DNA from 4 places in the Paramixta manurensis genome. Region 1 is predicted to be linked to each of the others. Evidence: predicted binding sites of a transcription regulator. Region 1 holds the regulator's gene; each other region holds the start of a gene.
What was found. Region 1 encodes PurR, which represses purine synthesis genes. Its sites were predicted from a motif close to CANGCAAACGTTTGCNTG; they were not measured.
Positions count from the first base shown of each region.

Region 2: the regulator PurR is predicted to act here: its motif matches at 1,666-1,683, upstream of purL (phosphoribosylformylglycinamidine synthase).
Region 3: the regulator PurR is predicted to act here: its motif matches at 2,095-2,112, upstream of purT (formate-dependent phosphoribosylglycinamide formyltransferase).
Region 4: the regulator PurR is predicted to act here: its motif matches at 2,424-2,441, upstream of purH (bifunctional phosphoribosylaminoimidazolecarboxamide formyltransferase/IMP cyclohydrolase).

Region 1 covers NZ_CP054212.1:2,197,263-2,200,853, reverse strand. The annotation lists gene PMPD1_RS10695 (aldo/keto reductase) at 92-1,159, opposite strand; gene cydH (cytochrome bd-I oxidase subunit CydH) at 1,419-1,508, opposite strand; gene purR (HTH-type transcriptional repressor PurR) at 1,795-2,820, shown strand; gene punR (DNA-binding transcriptional activator PunR) at 2,871-3,591, opposite strand, start outside.
Region 2 covers NZ_CP054212.1:3,477,637-3,481,227, reverse strand. The annotation lists gene tadA (tRNA adenosine(34) deaminase TadA) at 1-44, shown strand, start outside; gene mltF (membrane-bound lytic murein transglycosylase MltF) at 46-1,503, opposite strand; gene purL (phosphoribosylformylglycinamidine synthase) at 1,770-3,591, shown strand, end outside.
Region 3 covers NZ_CP054212.1:2,640,090-2,643,680, reverse strand. The annotation lists gene PMPD1_RS12850 (bifunctional 4-hydroxy-2-oxoglutarate aldolase/2-dehydro-3-deoxy-phosphogluconate aldolase) at 201-839, shown strand; gene purT (formate-dependent phosphoribosylglycinamide formyltransferase) at 876-2,054, opposite strand; gene PMPD1_RS12840 (YebG family protein) at 2,189-2,512, shown strand; gene PMPD1_RS12835 (prolyl oligopeptidase family serine peptidase) at 2,615-3,591, shown strand, end outside.
Region 4 covers NZ_CP054212.1:4,270,409-4,273,999, reverse strand. The annotation lists gene purD (phosphoribosylamine--glycine ligase) at 1-690, opposite strand, end outside; gene purH (bifunctional phosphoribosylaminoimidazolecarboxamide formyltransferase/IMP cyclohydrolase) at 711-2,300, opposite strand; rRNA gene PMPD1_RS20530 (16S ribosomal RNA) at 2,897-3,591, shown strand, end outside.

The sequences.
Region 1 (3,591 bases):
CCACCAGCATCAAAATAGCTTTTGACGCTGGTATGATTATGCGCCTGAGGTCATAACCCGTTTTCGGCAGCAACGCCCCTTCTCACTGGCTTCAATCAGAGCGCCGCTCGAACGACGGCACGGCATTACCATCGACGGTCATGCCGGAGAACGCCAACATTGGTGCCAAGGTGGCGTTGTTGTCGGCCGGGAAATTCAGCTTCGGCCTGGAGACCTTACTTAGCATACTCATCTGCTCAGCAGAGAGTGTCACATCAAGAGAATCCAGATTGGCTTTAAGCTGGTCAAGACGCCGTGCGCCAATCAGAGTAGAACTAACGCCTGATTGTGATCGGACCCAAGCCAAAGCCACCGACGCAGGGCTGGCGCCAAGTTGCGAGGCAACCTCCACCACGGTTTCAATAATGTCGTAATCCGCCTCACCAGGCACGCCAACCAGATTGGTACGTTTGGTATCAACATTCTCTGCGTTGCCACGTCTAAACTTTCCGCTCAGGAAACCGCTTTTCAGGGGCGACCAAGGCATGATCCCCATCCCCATCGCTTGTGCCATCGGGAACAATTCACCCTCGCTTGTTCGCTCTAGCAGCGAATACTCAAGCTGGAGCGCAATAATCGGCGCCCATCCCCGAAATTGAGCAAACATCTGCGCTTCGGCCGTTTTCCAGGCGGGAATGTCTGAGAAGCCGACATAACGAATTTTACCGGCGGTAACCAGATCGTCGAGACCGCGTAGTGTCTCCTCAATGGGCGCGGTTCGATCCCAGTTGTGCAACCAATAGATATCGATATAGTCGCACTGGAGCCGTTTCAAAGAGGCTTCGCATTGTTGGATAAGCGCTTTGCGCCCCGCCCCGCCGCCGTTCGGATCGCCCGGGTGCAGGTTGCAATAGAACTTAGTGCTAAGTACCAACGCATCGCGCCGAACGCGATTTTGGGTAAGGTAATCTCCGATAATTTGCTCAGAATGACCGGCAGTATAAATATTGGCGGTATCCACGAAGTTTCCTCCACGCGCCAGATATTCATCAAGCATAGCGAACGACTCTTCGGGGCTGGCTCCCCAGCCGAAGTCTTCACCGAACGTCATGGTTCCCAGACAATATGGGCTAACGCGCAATCCGGAACGTCCAAGTGTGACAAAGTGATTGAGAGGCATTGATTGCTCCTGTTCAGGTTAGAGAATGCAGCCAATGAGCTGCCGGTAAGTCGAGGGCGAGTGATCGCTTCCAACCGGAACAGACAGGGTATGTCGTCCTTAATCAGCGAAGAAGGCGTGTGCGTTCATTTCTTATGCGTGATAGTTCAAAGATGCCTGCAGCGAGGGGCGTGTCGGCACATAAAAAAACTGCACCTTACTTTGTTGGATGCCCAACATTTGGCGTGCAGCTCATCAATGATTTTTTATTTTCGCCAGCTTAGTGCATAACCGCCGTCAGGCTAAAAGCCACAATCACCAGTAAAGCAGCGACGGTTGTAAACAATGAAAACTTTAGATCGGTTGACATGTTTCGCTCCTGAAAGACCTTACAAAGGGTAATTGAATAGATTTTCGCACAGTTGCCGGTAAAAATCTCGTCTTATGCTCACAGCCTTGATAGAATTTCGTTTTTCCGTTGCGCAACAACCGTCGCATTCGGTTGTTGGCTGCCTGTTCCCGGTGTTCCACCTTCCTGATATGACTCAGAAAGCCACCCTAAAACATGAATAACGCCGGGTCGAAAAGCTAAATTGACGCAAACGATTAACATTCAGTTTATCAGCCAGTTGCGATAAACCAGGAGTACCATTTTAATGGCAACAATTAAAGATGTGGCGAAACGCGCCGGGGTTTCGACCACCACCGTTTCACATGTCATCAATAAAACCCGTTTCGTAGCCGAAGAGACGCGGGAAGCGGTGCAGGATGCGATTAAAGCGCTGCACTATTCGCCGAGCGCGGTCGCACGCAGCCTTAAGGTTAATCACACTAAGTCGATCGGCCTGTTGGCCACCTCAAGCGAAGCGCCCTATTTTGCCGAAATTATTGAGGCGGTCGAAAACCGCTGTTTTGAGCGTGGCTACACTCTCATCCTTGGCAATGCGCATAACGATTTGCAAAAACAGCAGGCCTACCTGTCAATGATGGCGCAAAAACGCGTCGACGGGTTGCTGGTAATGTGTTCGGAATATCCGAACGATTTATTAAAAATGCTGGAAGAAAACCGTTCTATTCCGATGGTGGTGATGGATTGGGGCGAATCACGCGGCGACTTTACCGATACGGTGCTGGATAACGCTTTTGAAGGCGGCTATTTGGCAGGTCGCTATCTTATTGAGCGTGGTCACCGTGATATTGGGGCGATTCCCGGCCAGATGGAGCGAAATACCGGCGGCGGTCGTCACGCCGGCTTTCTGAAAGCATTGGCTGAAGAGAATATCCCGGTGCGCAACGAATGGATTGTTCAGGGCGATTTTGAGCCAGAATCAGGCTACCAAGCTATGCAACAGATTCTCTCGCAAAAACAGCGGCCTACAGCTGTATTTTGCGGCGGCGATATTATGGCGATGGGCGCGATTTGCGCCGCCGATGAACTGGGGTTACGCGTCCCACAGGATATTTCGGTGATCGGGTATGACAACGTGCGCAACGCGCGTTATTTCGCGCCAGCATTGACCACCGTACACCAGCCTAAAGAGCAGTTAGGCGAAACCGCTTTCGATATGCTGCTTGACCGTATTATCAACAAACGCGAAGAGCCGCAAACTATTGAAGTTCATCCCCATCTGGTCGAGCGCCGCTCGGTTGCCGATGGCCCGTTCCTTGATTACCGGCGGTAACGCTTAATGCTGCGGGCAGCGCCGCTGTCCGCAACACGACGCGATGGGCGTTAGGTTCCCTTCTCTTCACGTAACCACTCCTCATTCAACGTCTCTCCGGTGCCAAGATAGCTCAATAACCATGTCAGCGCCGGAGACGTATCCTGCTCGATCCAACTCACGCAGCAGGGGCTGTCGGGAAAACGTGTCGCCAGATTTAGCTCATGCAAATGCCCCGCGGCTAACCACGGCGCGGCGAAGTGCCCGGGCACCATCCCGACGCAAAGCCCGGCCTGTAAGCAATCGAACCCGGTTTCCCAATCCGGTACCACCAGACGCCGCTGATTGTCCAACGTCCAAGTGGTTCGTCGCGGTAAGGCGCGTGAGGTGTCCTCCAGTACCAGTGATGGCCAGGCGCGAATGACTTCATCATCCAGCACATCGCGATAGCTGGCTAATGGGTGTGTGGCGCTTACCACGCAACGCCAGTTCAGGGTGCCCATGTCGCGGAAGGCGAAACGGCCACCGACCGGAATGGCCTGAGTTGCCCCAATAGCCACTTCAACTCGCCCATCTGCCAGCGCATCCCAAACCCCATTAAAGACTTCCGGTGAAACCAGCAGTTCCATATCCGGGAAGTGGCGGTAAAAATCCAACACCAGTTGACGCGTTCGCTGTGGTTTTACAATCCTATCGACCGCAATGCTCAACTGACCTCGCCAGCCATTAGCTACCTGCTGACACTGACGCCGCGTGGCAAGCATTTTTTTGATAACACCACGGCTTTCGCGA
Region 2 (3,591 bases), 1.3 Mb from region 1:
AGCAGAAAAAGGCGCTACGGCTGGCGCAAAAAAGCACGCAATAACTCAATTCATCGCAACAGCAGGGGCGACCGCCGGATAACCTTGCCCTAACTCGGCTTCTAACGCCGCCTGTTGCGCCATTTTCTTCTCACGCTCTTGTAAATATCCTTCCAGACTGAGTTGATATTTACGGATATTTTCCACATAAGCGTAGGCTTCATATCCACGCGCATAGCCATAAGTGGTTTGATTGTAATATCGCTTCTGGCTCAGCATTGGCAGGCGGGTTTTCACATCCGCCCAACTATCGGGGTTGCCTTTTTGCTGTGCGGTCAGCTTGCGTGCATCCAACATATGGGCATACCCCATGTTATAGGCCGCCAGCGCAAACCAAATCCGTTCATCCTCCGGGACGGTCTGCGGCACCTTGTCCATCATGCGCTGTAAATATTCACTACCGCCACGGATGCTCTGTTCCGGATCGAGCCGGTCTGAAACGCTCAGGCTATCGGCGGTGTTACGCGTCAACATCATTAGCCCACGCACACCGGTTGGTGAGGTTGCTTGCGGATTCCAGTGAGACTCTTGGTACGAAATGGCCGCCAGCAGGCGCCAGTCAATGGCGCTAGCGTATTTCTCGAACATGGGCTTAATCGCGGGCAGGGTATTATCTATCGCATTAAGGAATGTCCGGGTATCAACGTAATCAAACGTACCGACATGCCCGAGGTATTTCTCCTCCAGCCGAGCCATTACGCCTTCCTCGCCCATCTGGCTAAAAAAATCGAGCATCGCCGCGTTCAGGCTATCATCGTCATTGCGCTGCATATACCAGGTGACCGGCTCCTCATCGGTAATATCAAAGGCGACCGCCAACTGAGGGTGAATACGTTGCAATAAGCTGATAGTAATGGAATCGCCCACAGTGTAAGGGACTTTGCCATCGGCTACCGCTTCCAGCAGTGCTTTTGGCCCCTGATCGGTGGCGATAGCCCAATCAAGATCGGGATATTGCGCCTCTTTCATATTACGCAGCGTAGAAAGATAGGCAGAACCGGAAGGCACCACCAAACGGCCCTTCAGATCGCCCAAATTTTTCGGGCGCGGCTGGTTAATGCGGTAGACCAATTGCTGTGAAACCGAATAGTAATTCGGCCCGGCCTGAAACCGCTCCAGACGCTCGTGGTTGTAGATTAAACCGGCTGCCAGCACATCAGCTTTGTCATCATCAAGATCGTCAAACAGATCGCTCAGGTTCTGGCGGACGGTGACTTTGAGCTTGACGCCCAAATAATCGGCGAAACGCTTTGCCAGCTCGTAATCCATACCGGCCGGGGCGTTATTGATGGTGTAGTATGTTAGCGGTGAGTTAATGGTACTAATACGCAGCACTCCCCGCGCTTTTATCTGCGCAATCTTATCTTGCGATCCGCCATACCAAGGGATCGAAGGCCACAGGGCTAGCGCGAGCAGCACCGTGATTAGCCCGATCAGCAGATAATTAATTTTTAGGCGTTTCAAATAGTTATCTCTCGGTGGCCCGTGGGCCTCTGTCTTTTACGGCAGCTATTGTTATGTATGGAATCCCAGAGCGTGGGGCATTTTGCGCAACAAACTGGCGTAGAGCAACTTATTCAGCAAGTTTTGCGCAATTTTCAGCCTAATCCGTGGCTCGATAAATTCTACGCAAACGGTTTCGTTGGGCGCGGGGATTCTCTATAATATCGCCCGTTTTCCCTGTTGCGCCCAAAGAAGCGTCGTCCGGCGCTTCGAAGACGAGAGATCTTATGATGGAAATTCTGCGTGGTTCGCCCGCCCTGTCGGCATTTCGTATTAACAAACTGCTGGCCCGTTTTCAGGATGCTCACCTGCCGGTGAGTGACATTTACGCCGAGTATGTCCATTTTGCCGATGTCAGCGCGCCACTGAATGCTGATGAACAACAACGTTTGCAACGTCTGTTAAAATACGGCCCTTCTCTCGCCGAACATACGCCGCAAGGGCGCTTGTTACTGGTTACGCCACGTCCCGGCACCTTATCGCCCTGGTCTTCCAAAGCAACGGATATCGCCCATAATTGCGGTTTAACTCAGGTTTTACGCTTGGAACGCGGGCTGGCATTTTATCTCACCGCGCCGCAGTTGACGCCAACGCAGTGGGAACAGGTTGCCGCGCTGTTACATGACCGAATGATGGAGACGGTGTATAGCGAACTGGCGCAGGCCGGGCAGTTATTTGCACATCATCAGCCGCAGCCGTTGCAAAGCGTAGATGTCTTAGGCGCGGGGCGGCAGGCCTTGGTTGACGCCAATCAGAAACTGGGTTTGGCATTAGCCGATGACGAGATCGATTATTTGCAGGCGGCATTCGAGAAACTGGGGCGCAACCCAAACGACATTGAACTGTATATGTTTGCTCAGGCTAACTCGGAGCATTGTCGCCATAAAATCTTTAACGCCGATTGGGTCATTGACGGGCAGCCACAGCCAAAATCGCTGTTCAAAATGATCAAAAACACCTTCGAGAAAACCCCGGACTACGTGCTGTCGGCCTATAAAGATAATGCCGCAGTGATGGAGGGCTCAGCCGTCGGGCGTTTCTTTGCCGATGCGAAAAATGACCTCTATGATTTTCATCAGGAAGAAACACATATTCTGATGAAAGTAGAAACCCATAACCACCCGACGGCGATTTCACCGTGGCCGGGAGCCGCCACGGGTTCTGGCGGGGAAATTCGTGATGAAGGCGCAACCGGACGCGGCGCGAAGCCAAAAGCGGGGTTGGTTGGCTTCTCGGTTTCCAACTTGCGTATTCCTGGTTTTGAGCAGCCGTGGGAACAAGATTTTGGTAAGCCGGAGCGCATCGTTAGCGCGCTAGATATTATGACCGAAGGACCGCTCGGCGGCGCGGCGTTTAACAATGAGTTTGGTCGCCCGGCTATCAACGGCTATTTCCGGACTTATGAAGAGCAAGTTAATAGCCATAACGGTGTTGAACTGCGCGGTTACCACAAGCCGATCATGTTGGCGGGCGGTATCGGCAACATTCGCGCCGAGCATGTGCAAAAGGGTGAAATAAGCGTTGGCGCGAAACTGGTGGTATTAGGCGGCCCGGCGATGAATATCGGTTTAGGCGGCGGCGCAGCTTCATCTATGGCCTCTGGTCAGTCGGATGCCGACCTCGATTTCGCCTCGGTACAGCGCGATAACCCGGAAATGGAGCGTCGCTGTCAGGAGGTGATCGATCGCTGCTGGCAGTTGGGCGAAGATAACCCGATTCTGTTTATCCACGATGTCGGCGCGGGCGGCCTTTCCAATGCAATGCCGGAACTGGTGAGTGATGGCGGGCGCGGCGGTCGCTTTACGCTGCGCGATATTCTTAGCGATGAGCCGGGCATGAGCCCACTGGAAATTTGGTGTAACGAATCGCAAGAACGTTATGTTCTGGCGGTCGCGCCGGAAAAACTCGCGCAGTTTGTCGACCTTTGCGCTCGTGAGCGTGCGCCTTATGCGGTAATTGGCGAGGCAACCGAAGAGCGCCATCTGACACTGTCTGATAGCCATTTTGATAATCAACCCATCGACATGCCGCTGGATGTGTTATTGGGTA
Region 3 (3,591 bases), 440 kb from region 1:
GAATAGCGGGCTTTTTTTCGCCTTAAACTTACTAAGTTTTAAAAATGAACCGCAGTTTCAAAAATAGTGATAGTGCGTGGACGTTGGCTAAAAAAATCATGTATGGTAGAGAGCATTATTACTGCCTGACGCTGAAAGCGTGAGATGTGCCCGCTGTGGTCAAGGGGACGGACAGCCGGCCTGACTGGAGAAAATGAGAAATGAAGAACTGGAAAACGAGCGCCGAGAAAATTTTAACCACTGGTCCGGTGGTCCCGGTTATCGTAGTGAACAAAGCCGAACATGCGGTACCGATGGCTAAGGCGTTGGTGGCGGGCGGAGTTCGCGTACTGGAAGTCACGCTGCGCACGCCGGTAGCGATGGATGCATTGCGTGCGATTATTCAGGAGGTTCCGGAAGCCATCGTTGGCGCCGGGACAGTAATTAATACGCAACAACTGGCGGAAGTTACCGAAGCCGGCGCCCAATTCATGATTAGCCCAGGGATCACGGAATCCTTGCTGCAAGCGGCGGTTGACGGGCCTATCCCGCTGATCCCCGGTATCAGCACCGTCTCTGAGTTAATGACCGGCATGGAGTATGGGTTGCGCGAATTTAAGTTCTTCCCGGCAGAAGCAAATGGCGGGATCAAAGCGCTACAGGCGATTGGCGGCCCCTTCCCACAGGTTCGCTTTTGCCCAACCGGCGGTATTTCGCTGGCTAACTATCGCGATTATCTGGCGTTGAAAAGTGTGCTGTGTATTGGCGGCTCTTGGCTGGTGCCGGCGGATGCGCTGGAAGCCGGAGACTATGCAAGGATTACGGAACTCGCGCGCGAAGCGGTGGCGGGCGCGCAATAACGGTTACCGGGGCCATATTAATGGCCCCGGTTAGCCTTAGCCGGATACCTCGACGCTTGCCGCACAGCGAATTGCACGCGCAACGGCATCTTCTACGGTCTCACCGCTAGCCAGCGCCACGCCCATCCGCCGTTTACCGCGAATTTCAGGCTTACCGAACAGGCGCAACTGTAACCCTGCGCCGAGCGCTTCTGAGAGGCCGGTGAACTGCACATCATCGCTCTCCAGTTCCGGTAAAATCACCGCTGACGCCGCCGGGCCATATTGACGTATGCCGCCAATTGGCAACCCAAGCAGAGCGCGTACATGCAGGGCAAACTCGGAAAGATCTTGCGAGATAAGGGTCACCATGCCGGTATCATGCGGCCGTGGCGAGACTTCGCTAAAAATGACTTCATCGCCACAAACAAATAATTCGACACCAAATAGTCCCCGACCGCCAAGTGCGCGAACCACTTTTTCGGCGATCGCCTGCGCGCGTGCTAAAGCGATTTCGCTCATGCGCTGCGGCTGCCAGGATTCACGGTAATCGCCATCTTCCTGCCGATGGCCGATCGGCGCACAGAAATGGATGCCATCCACTGCGCTAATGGTTAGCAAAGTAATTTCAAAATCAAACTTTATCACCCCTTCGACAATGACCCGCCCGGCGCCTGCCCGTCCGCCTTGTTGCGCGTATTCCCACGCGGCATCAAGCTGGGAGGCATCACGAATAAAGCTTTGTCCTTTGCCGGATGAACTCATGACCGGTTTAATAATGCAGGGGAAGCCGATCTCTTGCGCCGCTTGAGTAAAAGCTTGCTGACTATCGGCAAAACGATAATCTGACGTGGGCAGAGCCAGTTCTTCCGCGGCCAGGCGGCGGATACCCTCACGGTTCATGGTTAATTGTGCGGCGCGTGCGGTAGGCACCACCTGCTGTCCCAGTTTTTCCAGCTCAATTAACGTATCGGTAGCAATGGCTTCAATTTCAGGCACGATAAAATCCGGACGCTCTTGCGCTACCAGCGCGCGCAGCGCTTCGCCATCCAGCATATTAATTACATGACTGCGGTGGGCGACATGCATAGCAGGAGCATCGGGATAGCGATCAACGGCAATCACTTCAACGCCAAGGCGCTGACATTCAATGGCCACTTCTTTACCCAATTCACCTGAGCCTAATAGCATCACGCGCGTGGCGGCGGGGCGTAGCGCGGTTCCGAAAGTTGTCATAATTCCTGCCTGAAGTAAGAGAAAAAACGCGCGCAGTATAAACGAAAACGATTGCGTAGACATCTGCGTTGCGGCGTTGCATGAAAAAAATATACTGATATACTGTATATAAACACAGTTGATGGGGGTGAGGTATGGCGGTTGAAATTAATTATGTGGTGGTCAGAAAAGGTGAGAAGAAAATGACGTTTGCCAGCAAAAAAGAGGCGGAAGCCTGGGACAAAATGCTCGATATGGCAGAGGTTTTCTCCGACTGGCTGGCGCAGAGCGATGTTGAGCTGAATGAGGAGCAGCGGGAGGCGTTAGGGCTGTATCTGGCGGAACAGAAAGATGCGGTACAACACATTTTACGCAGTGGCAAACTGCCGGACATCACCGGCGGAGACCAGGAGCAAACGGCTGATGCTGCGGAGAAGGAAGTCAGCCCGAAAAAAGTGCGGGCGATACAGGCAGCTTAGTCTTTCAGGTTAACAATCCGGGCGTTTTTGCCGTTTAGCGCTTGGCAATCAGAGTGTTGGGTGCCACCCTTACAGAATGATTTCTTTCACTTCTGATGGGTTATGATGGCACCTAAAGCAAAAAAGATTCCGAAGACCATGACGTGTCATGGCGATACGCGGGTTGATAACTATTATTGGCTGCGTGACGATAAACGCGAAGATCCGGCGGTGTTGGATTATTTGCAGGCGGAAAATGCGTATGGTCACCATGTCATGGCTTCACAGCAGGCGTTGCAGGATAGCTTGCTGAAGGAGATGGTTGATCGTGTTCCGCAGGATGATAGCTCTGTCCCTTATGTAAAAAATGGGTATCGTTACCAGAGCCGTTATCAGCAGGGCAATGAGTACGCTGTCTATACGCGTCAACCGATGGGAACCTCAACGCCGGATGAGTGGGAAATTTTGCTGGATGCCAATCAGCGTGCGGCGCACAGCGAGTTCTATACCATGGGCGGGTTGGGGATCAGCCCGGATAACACCATTATGGCGCTGGCGGAGGATTTTCTTTCGCGCCGCCAATATGGCATCCGCTTTCGTAATCTGACCAATGGCAACTGGTATCCCGAGGTGTTGACCAACGTCTCATCCAGCTTTGCCTGGGCTAATGACAGCCAAACTTTCTATTACGTCCGCAAAGCAAAGCAAACCTTGTTACCGTGGCAGGTTTGGCGTCATACCATTGGTAAGCCGCAAACTGAAGATGAGCTAGTGTATGAAGAGCAAGATGATACTTTCTACGTTAGCGTGCATAAAACCACCTCTGAACATTTTATTCTGATTGCGCTCAGCAGTAGCACTACCAGCGAAATTATGGTGCTGGATGCAGAGTATGCCGACGCGTGTCCCCAAGTTTTTTGCCCACGCCGTAAGGATCACGAGTATTCGATCGACCATTATCAGCATGAGTTCTATATCCGTTCTAATCGCGACGGGAAAAATTTCGCACTGTATCGCAGCCATTACCTGGATGAAGCGCGGTGGGAAACGTTGATTGCCGCACGCGATCATGTGGTGTTGGAGGACTTTCAGTTATTCCG
Region 4 (3,591 bases), 2.1 Mb from region 1:
CATACCACCGGTATTGGGGCCGGTATCGCCATCGCCCACGCGTTTATGATCCTGGCTGGTGGCCATTGGCAGAACATGTTCGCCATCGACCATTACGATAAAACTGGCTTCTTCACCATCCAGAAACTCTTCGATCACGATACGGTGACCGGCGTCGCCAAACGCATTGCCTGCCAGCATGTCCTGAATTGCGGCTTCGGCCTCTTGCAGCGTCATTGCCACAATAACGCCTTTACCGGCGGCAAGGCCATCAGCCTTGATAACGATCGGGGCGCCTTTACTACGCACATATGCAAGCGCGGGTTCGACTTCAGTAAAGTTTTGATATTCCGCGGTGGGAATATGGTGGCGGGCAAGAAAATCTTTGGTGAAAGCTTTGGAGCCTTCCAATTGTGCTGCTGCTTGCGTCGGGCCGAAAATGGTTAGGCCCGCCGCCCGGAAAGCATCGACAACGCCAATGACCAACGGCGCTTCAGGGCCGACAATGGTTAGGTCAATCTTTTCGCTCTGCGCAAAACGCAGTAGCGCCGGAATGTCCGTAGCGCTGATATCGACGTTTTGTAAGGCGGGTTCCAGCGCGGTTCCGGCATTACCCGGCGCGACAAATACCGTTTCAGCGAGTGGTGATCGGGACGCTTTCCATGCCAGCGCGTGCTCGCGGCCGCCATTACCAATGACTAAAATTTTCATCTTTAATGCTCCAGTGGCAATTAATGGCGGAAATGACGCATATCGGTAAAGATCATTGCAATGCCATGTTCATCGGCGGCGGCAATAACTTCATCATCACGAATTGACCCGCCGGGTTGAATTACGCAGCTGACGCCGACAGCCGCTGCGGCGTCAATGCCATCGCGAAACGGAAAGAATGCATCGGACGCCATCGCCGAGCCTTTTACTTCTAGCCCTTCGTCGCTGGCTTTGATACCGGCGATTTTTGCCGAGTAAACGCGGCTCATTTGACCGGCGCCAATGCCAATGGTCATGTTATCGCGCGCGTAGACAATCGCATTGGATTTAACGAATTTCGCGACTTTCCAGCAGAAGAGGGCATCACGCAGCTCTTTTTCGCTAGGCTGACGCTTGCTAACTACGCGTAACTGGCTTTCCGTCACCATACCCACATCGCGATCCTGTACTAACAGACCGCCATTAACCCGTTTAAAGTCGAGCCCTGTGGTTCGCTGTTGCCACTCTCCGCATGTCAGCACGCGCACGTTCTGTTTTGTTGCCGTAACGTTCAGTGCGGCGGCGCTGACGGAAGGCGCGATAATCACTTCAACAAACTGGCGGCTGATAATTGCCTGCGCTGTGGCCTCATCCAATTCACGGTTAAAGGCGATAATGCCGCCAAATGCCGAGGTCGGATCGGTTTTGTAAGCGTGCTCGTAAGCGTTAAGGATCGTCGCATCTACCGCGACACCGCATGGGTTGGCATGTTTAACAATCACACAGGCTGGTTCGTCAAAGGCTTTAACGCACTCCAGCGCCGCATCGGTATCGGCGATATTGTTATATGAGAGCGCTTTCCCCTGATGCTGCCGGGCGGTGGCAACTGAGGCTTCAGTAAGCCCCTCTTCTATATAGAAGGCGGCATCCTGGTGGCTGTTCTCGCCATAACGCATATCCTGCTTCTTAATAAAGTTCAGGTTTAGCGTGCGAGGGAAGCGCCCGGATGGCTGGTCGGTTTCGCCGTAATAGGCCGGGACCAGGCTGCCAAAGTAGTTAGCGATCATACTGTCATAAGCGGCAGTATGCTCAAACGCTTTGATAGCTAAGTCAAAACGTGTTTCGAGAGTGAGGGAGTTTTGCTGCGCATCCAGCTCGGCAATAATGGCCGCATAGTCGCTACTGTTTACTACGATGGCAACGTCTTTATGGTTTTTAGCCGCCGAGCGCACCATGGTTGGCCCGCCAATATCGATATTCTCAACCGCATCTTCTAGCGAGCAACCTTCACGGGCGACGGTTTGCGCGAAAGGATAGAGGTTAACGACCACCATATCGATCGGCGAGATATGGTGTTCCGCCATGATCGCATCATCCTGACCGCGACGTCCCAAAATTCCACCATGCACTTTCGGATGCAACGTTTTAACACGGCCATCCATCATTTCCGGGAAGCCGGTATAGTCGGATACTTCAGTAACGGGAAGACCGGCGTCAGCTAATAGACGAGCGGTACCTCCGGTAGAGAGGAGTTCGACCCCACGGTCTGAAAGTGCCTGGGCGAATTCGAGGATACCGGCTTTGTCAGACACGCTGAGCAGAGCGCGGCGTACAGGACGAGGTTGTTGCATGGTGATTGATCCCTTGGCTTTGGTTCGCAAATAAAGAGCGTTACCTCAAGCTTAGCGATATTTGCGTGCCAGGTTTGAGGTAACGCCCCGAAAAGGGGCATCCGTGACGTCGCGAGGCATTGTAGCGAAAACGTTTGCGCGATGCTCGTCTAAATTTAGTCTGGTTAATAAATGTGGATAAGTTTGTGTATAACCGGGTATAAACGCCGGTTTTGCTGTGGAATGCAGCGAACGGGCTTTTTTGGGTAAATTAGTGGTTGCGGGCGGCGGGAAACTCCCTATAATGCGCCTCCATCAACACGGCACAACGGCTTACAGGCCGCCGGGTTGAGAAAGCCGGAAACATTCGGCTAGCGAAAGAGAAAACTTCTGAAAAACGGGGTTGACTCTGCGGGAGGAAAGCGTAATATACGCCACCTCGCGACAGGCGGTTAAGCCGCTGTTCGCACTGCTCTTTAACAATTTATCAGACAATCTGTGTGGGCACTCGCAGGATTGATATCGCAAGCATCTGCGGATGCAACAAAATATCAAGTCTTGAAGAGTGACTACTGATTTTATAAACAGTTTTAATTCTTTGAGCATCAGACACTTTTAAATTGAAGAGTTTGATCATGGCTCAGATTGAACGCTGGCGGCAGGCCTAACACATGCAAGTCGAACGGTAGCGGGAAGAAGCTTGCTTCTTTGCCGACGAGTGGCGGACGGGTGAGTAATGTCTGGGGATCTGCCCGATGGAGGGGGATAACCACTGGAAACGGTGGCTAATACCGCATAACGTCGCGAGACCAAAGTGGGGGACCTTCGGGCCTCACACCATCGGATGAACCCAGATGGGATTAGCTGGTAGGTGGGGTAACGGCTCACCTAGGCGACGATCCCTAGCTGGTCTGAGAGGATGACCAGCCACACTGGAACTGAGACACGGTCCAGACTCCTACGGGAGGCAGCAGTGGGGAATATTGCACAATGGGCGCAAGCCTGATGCAGCCATGCCGCGTGTATGAAGAAGGCCTTCGGGTTGTAAAGTACTTTCAGCGGGGAGGAAGGGGTGAAGGTTAATAACCTTTGTCATTGACGTTACCCGCAGAAGAAGCACCGGCTAACTCCGTGCCAGCAGCCGCGGTAATACGGAGGGTGCAAGCGTTAATCGGAATTACTGGGCGTAAAGCGCACGCAGGCGGTCTGTTAAGTCAGATGTGAAATCCCCGGGCTCAACCCGGGAACTGCATTTGAAACTGGCAGGCTTGAGTCTCGTAGAGGGGGGTAGAATTCCAGGTGTAGCGGTGAA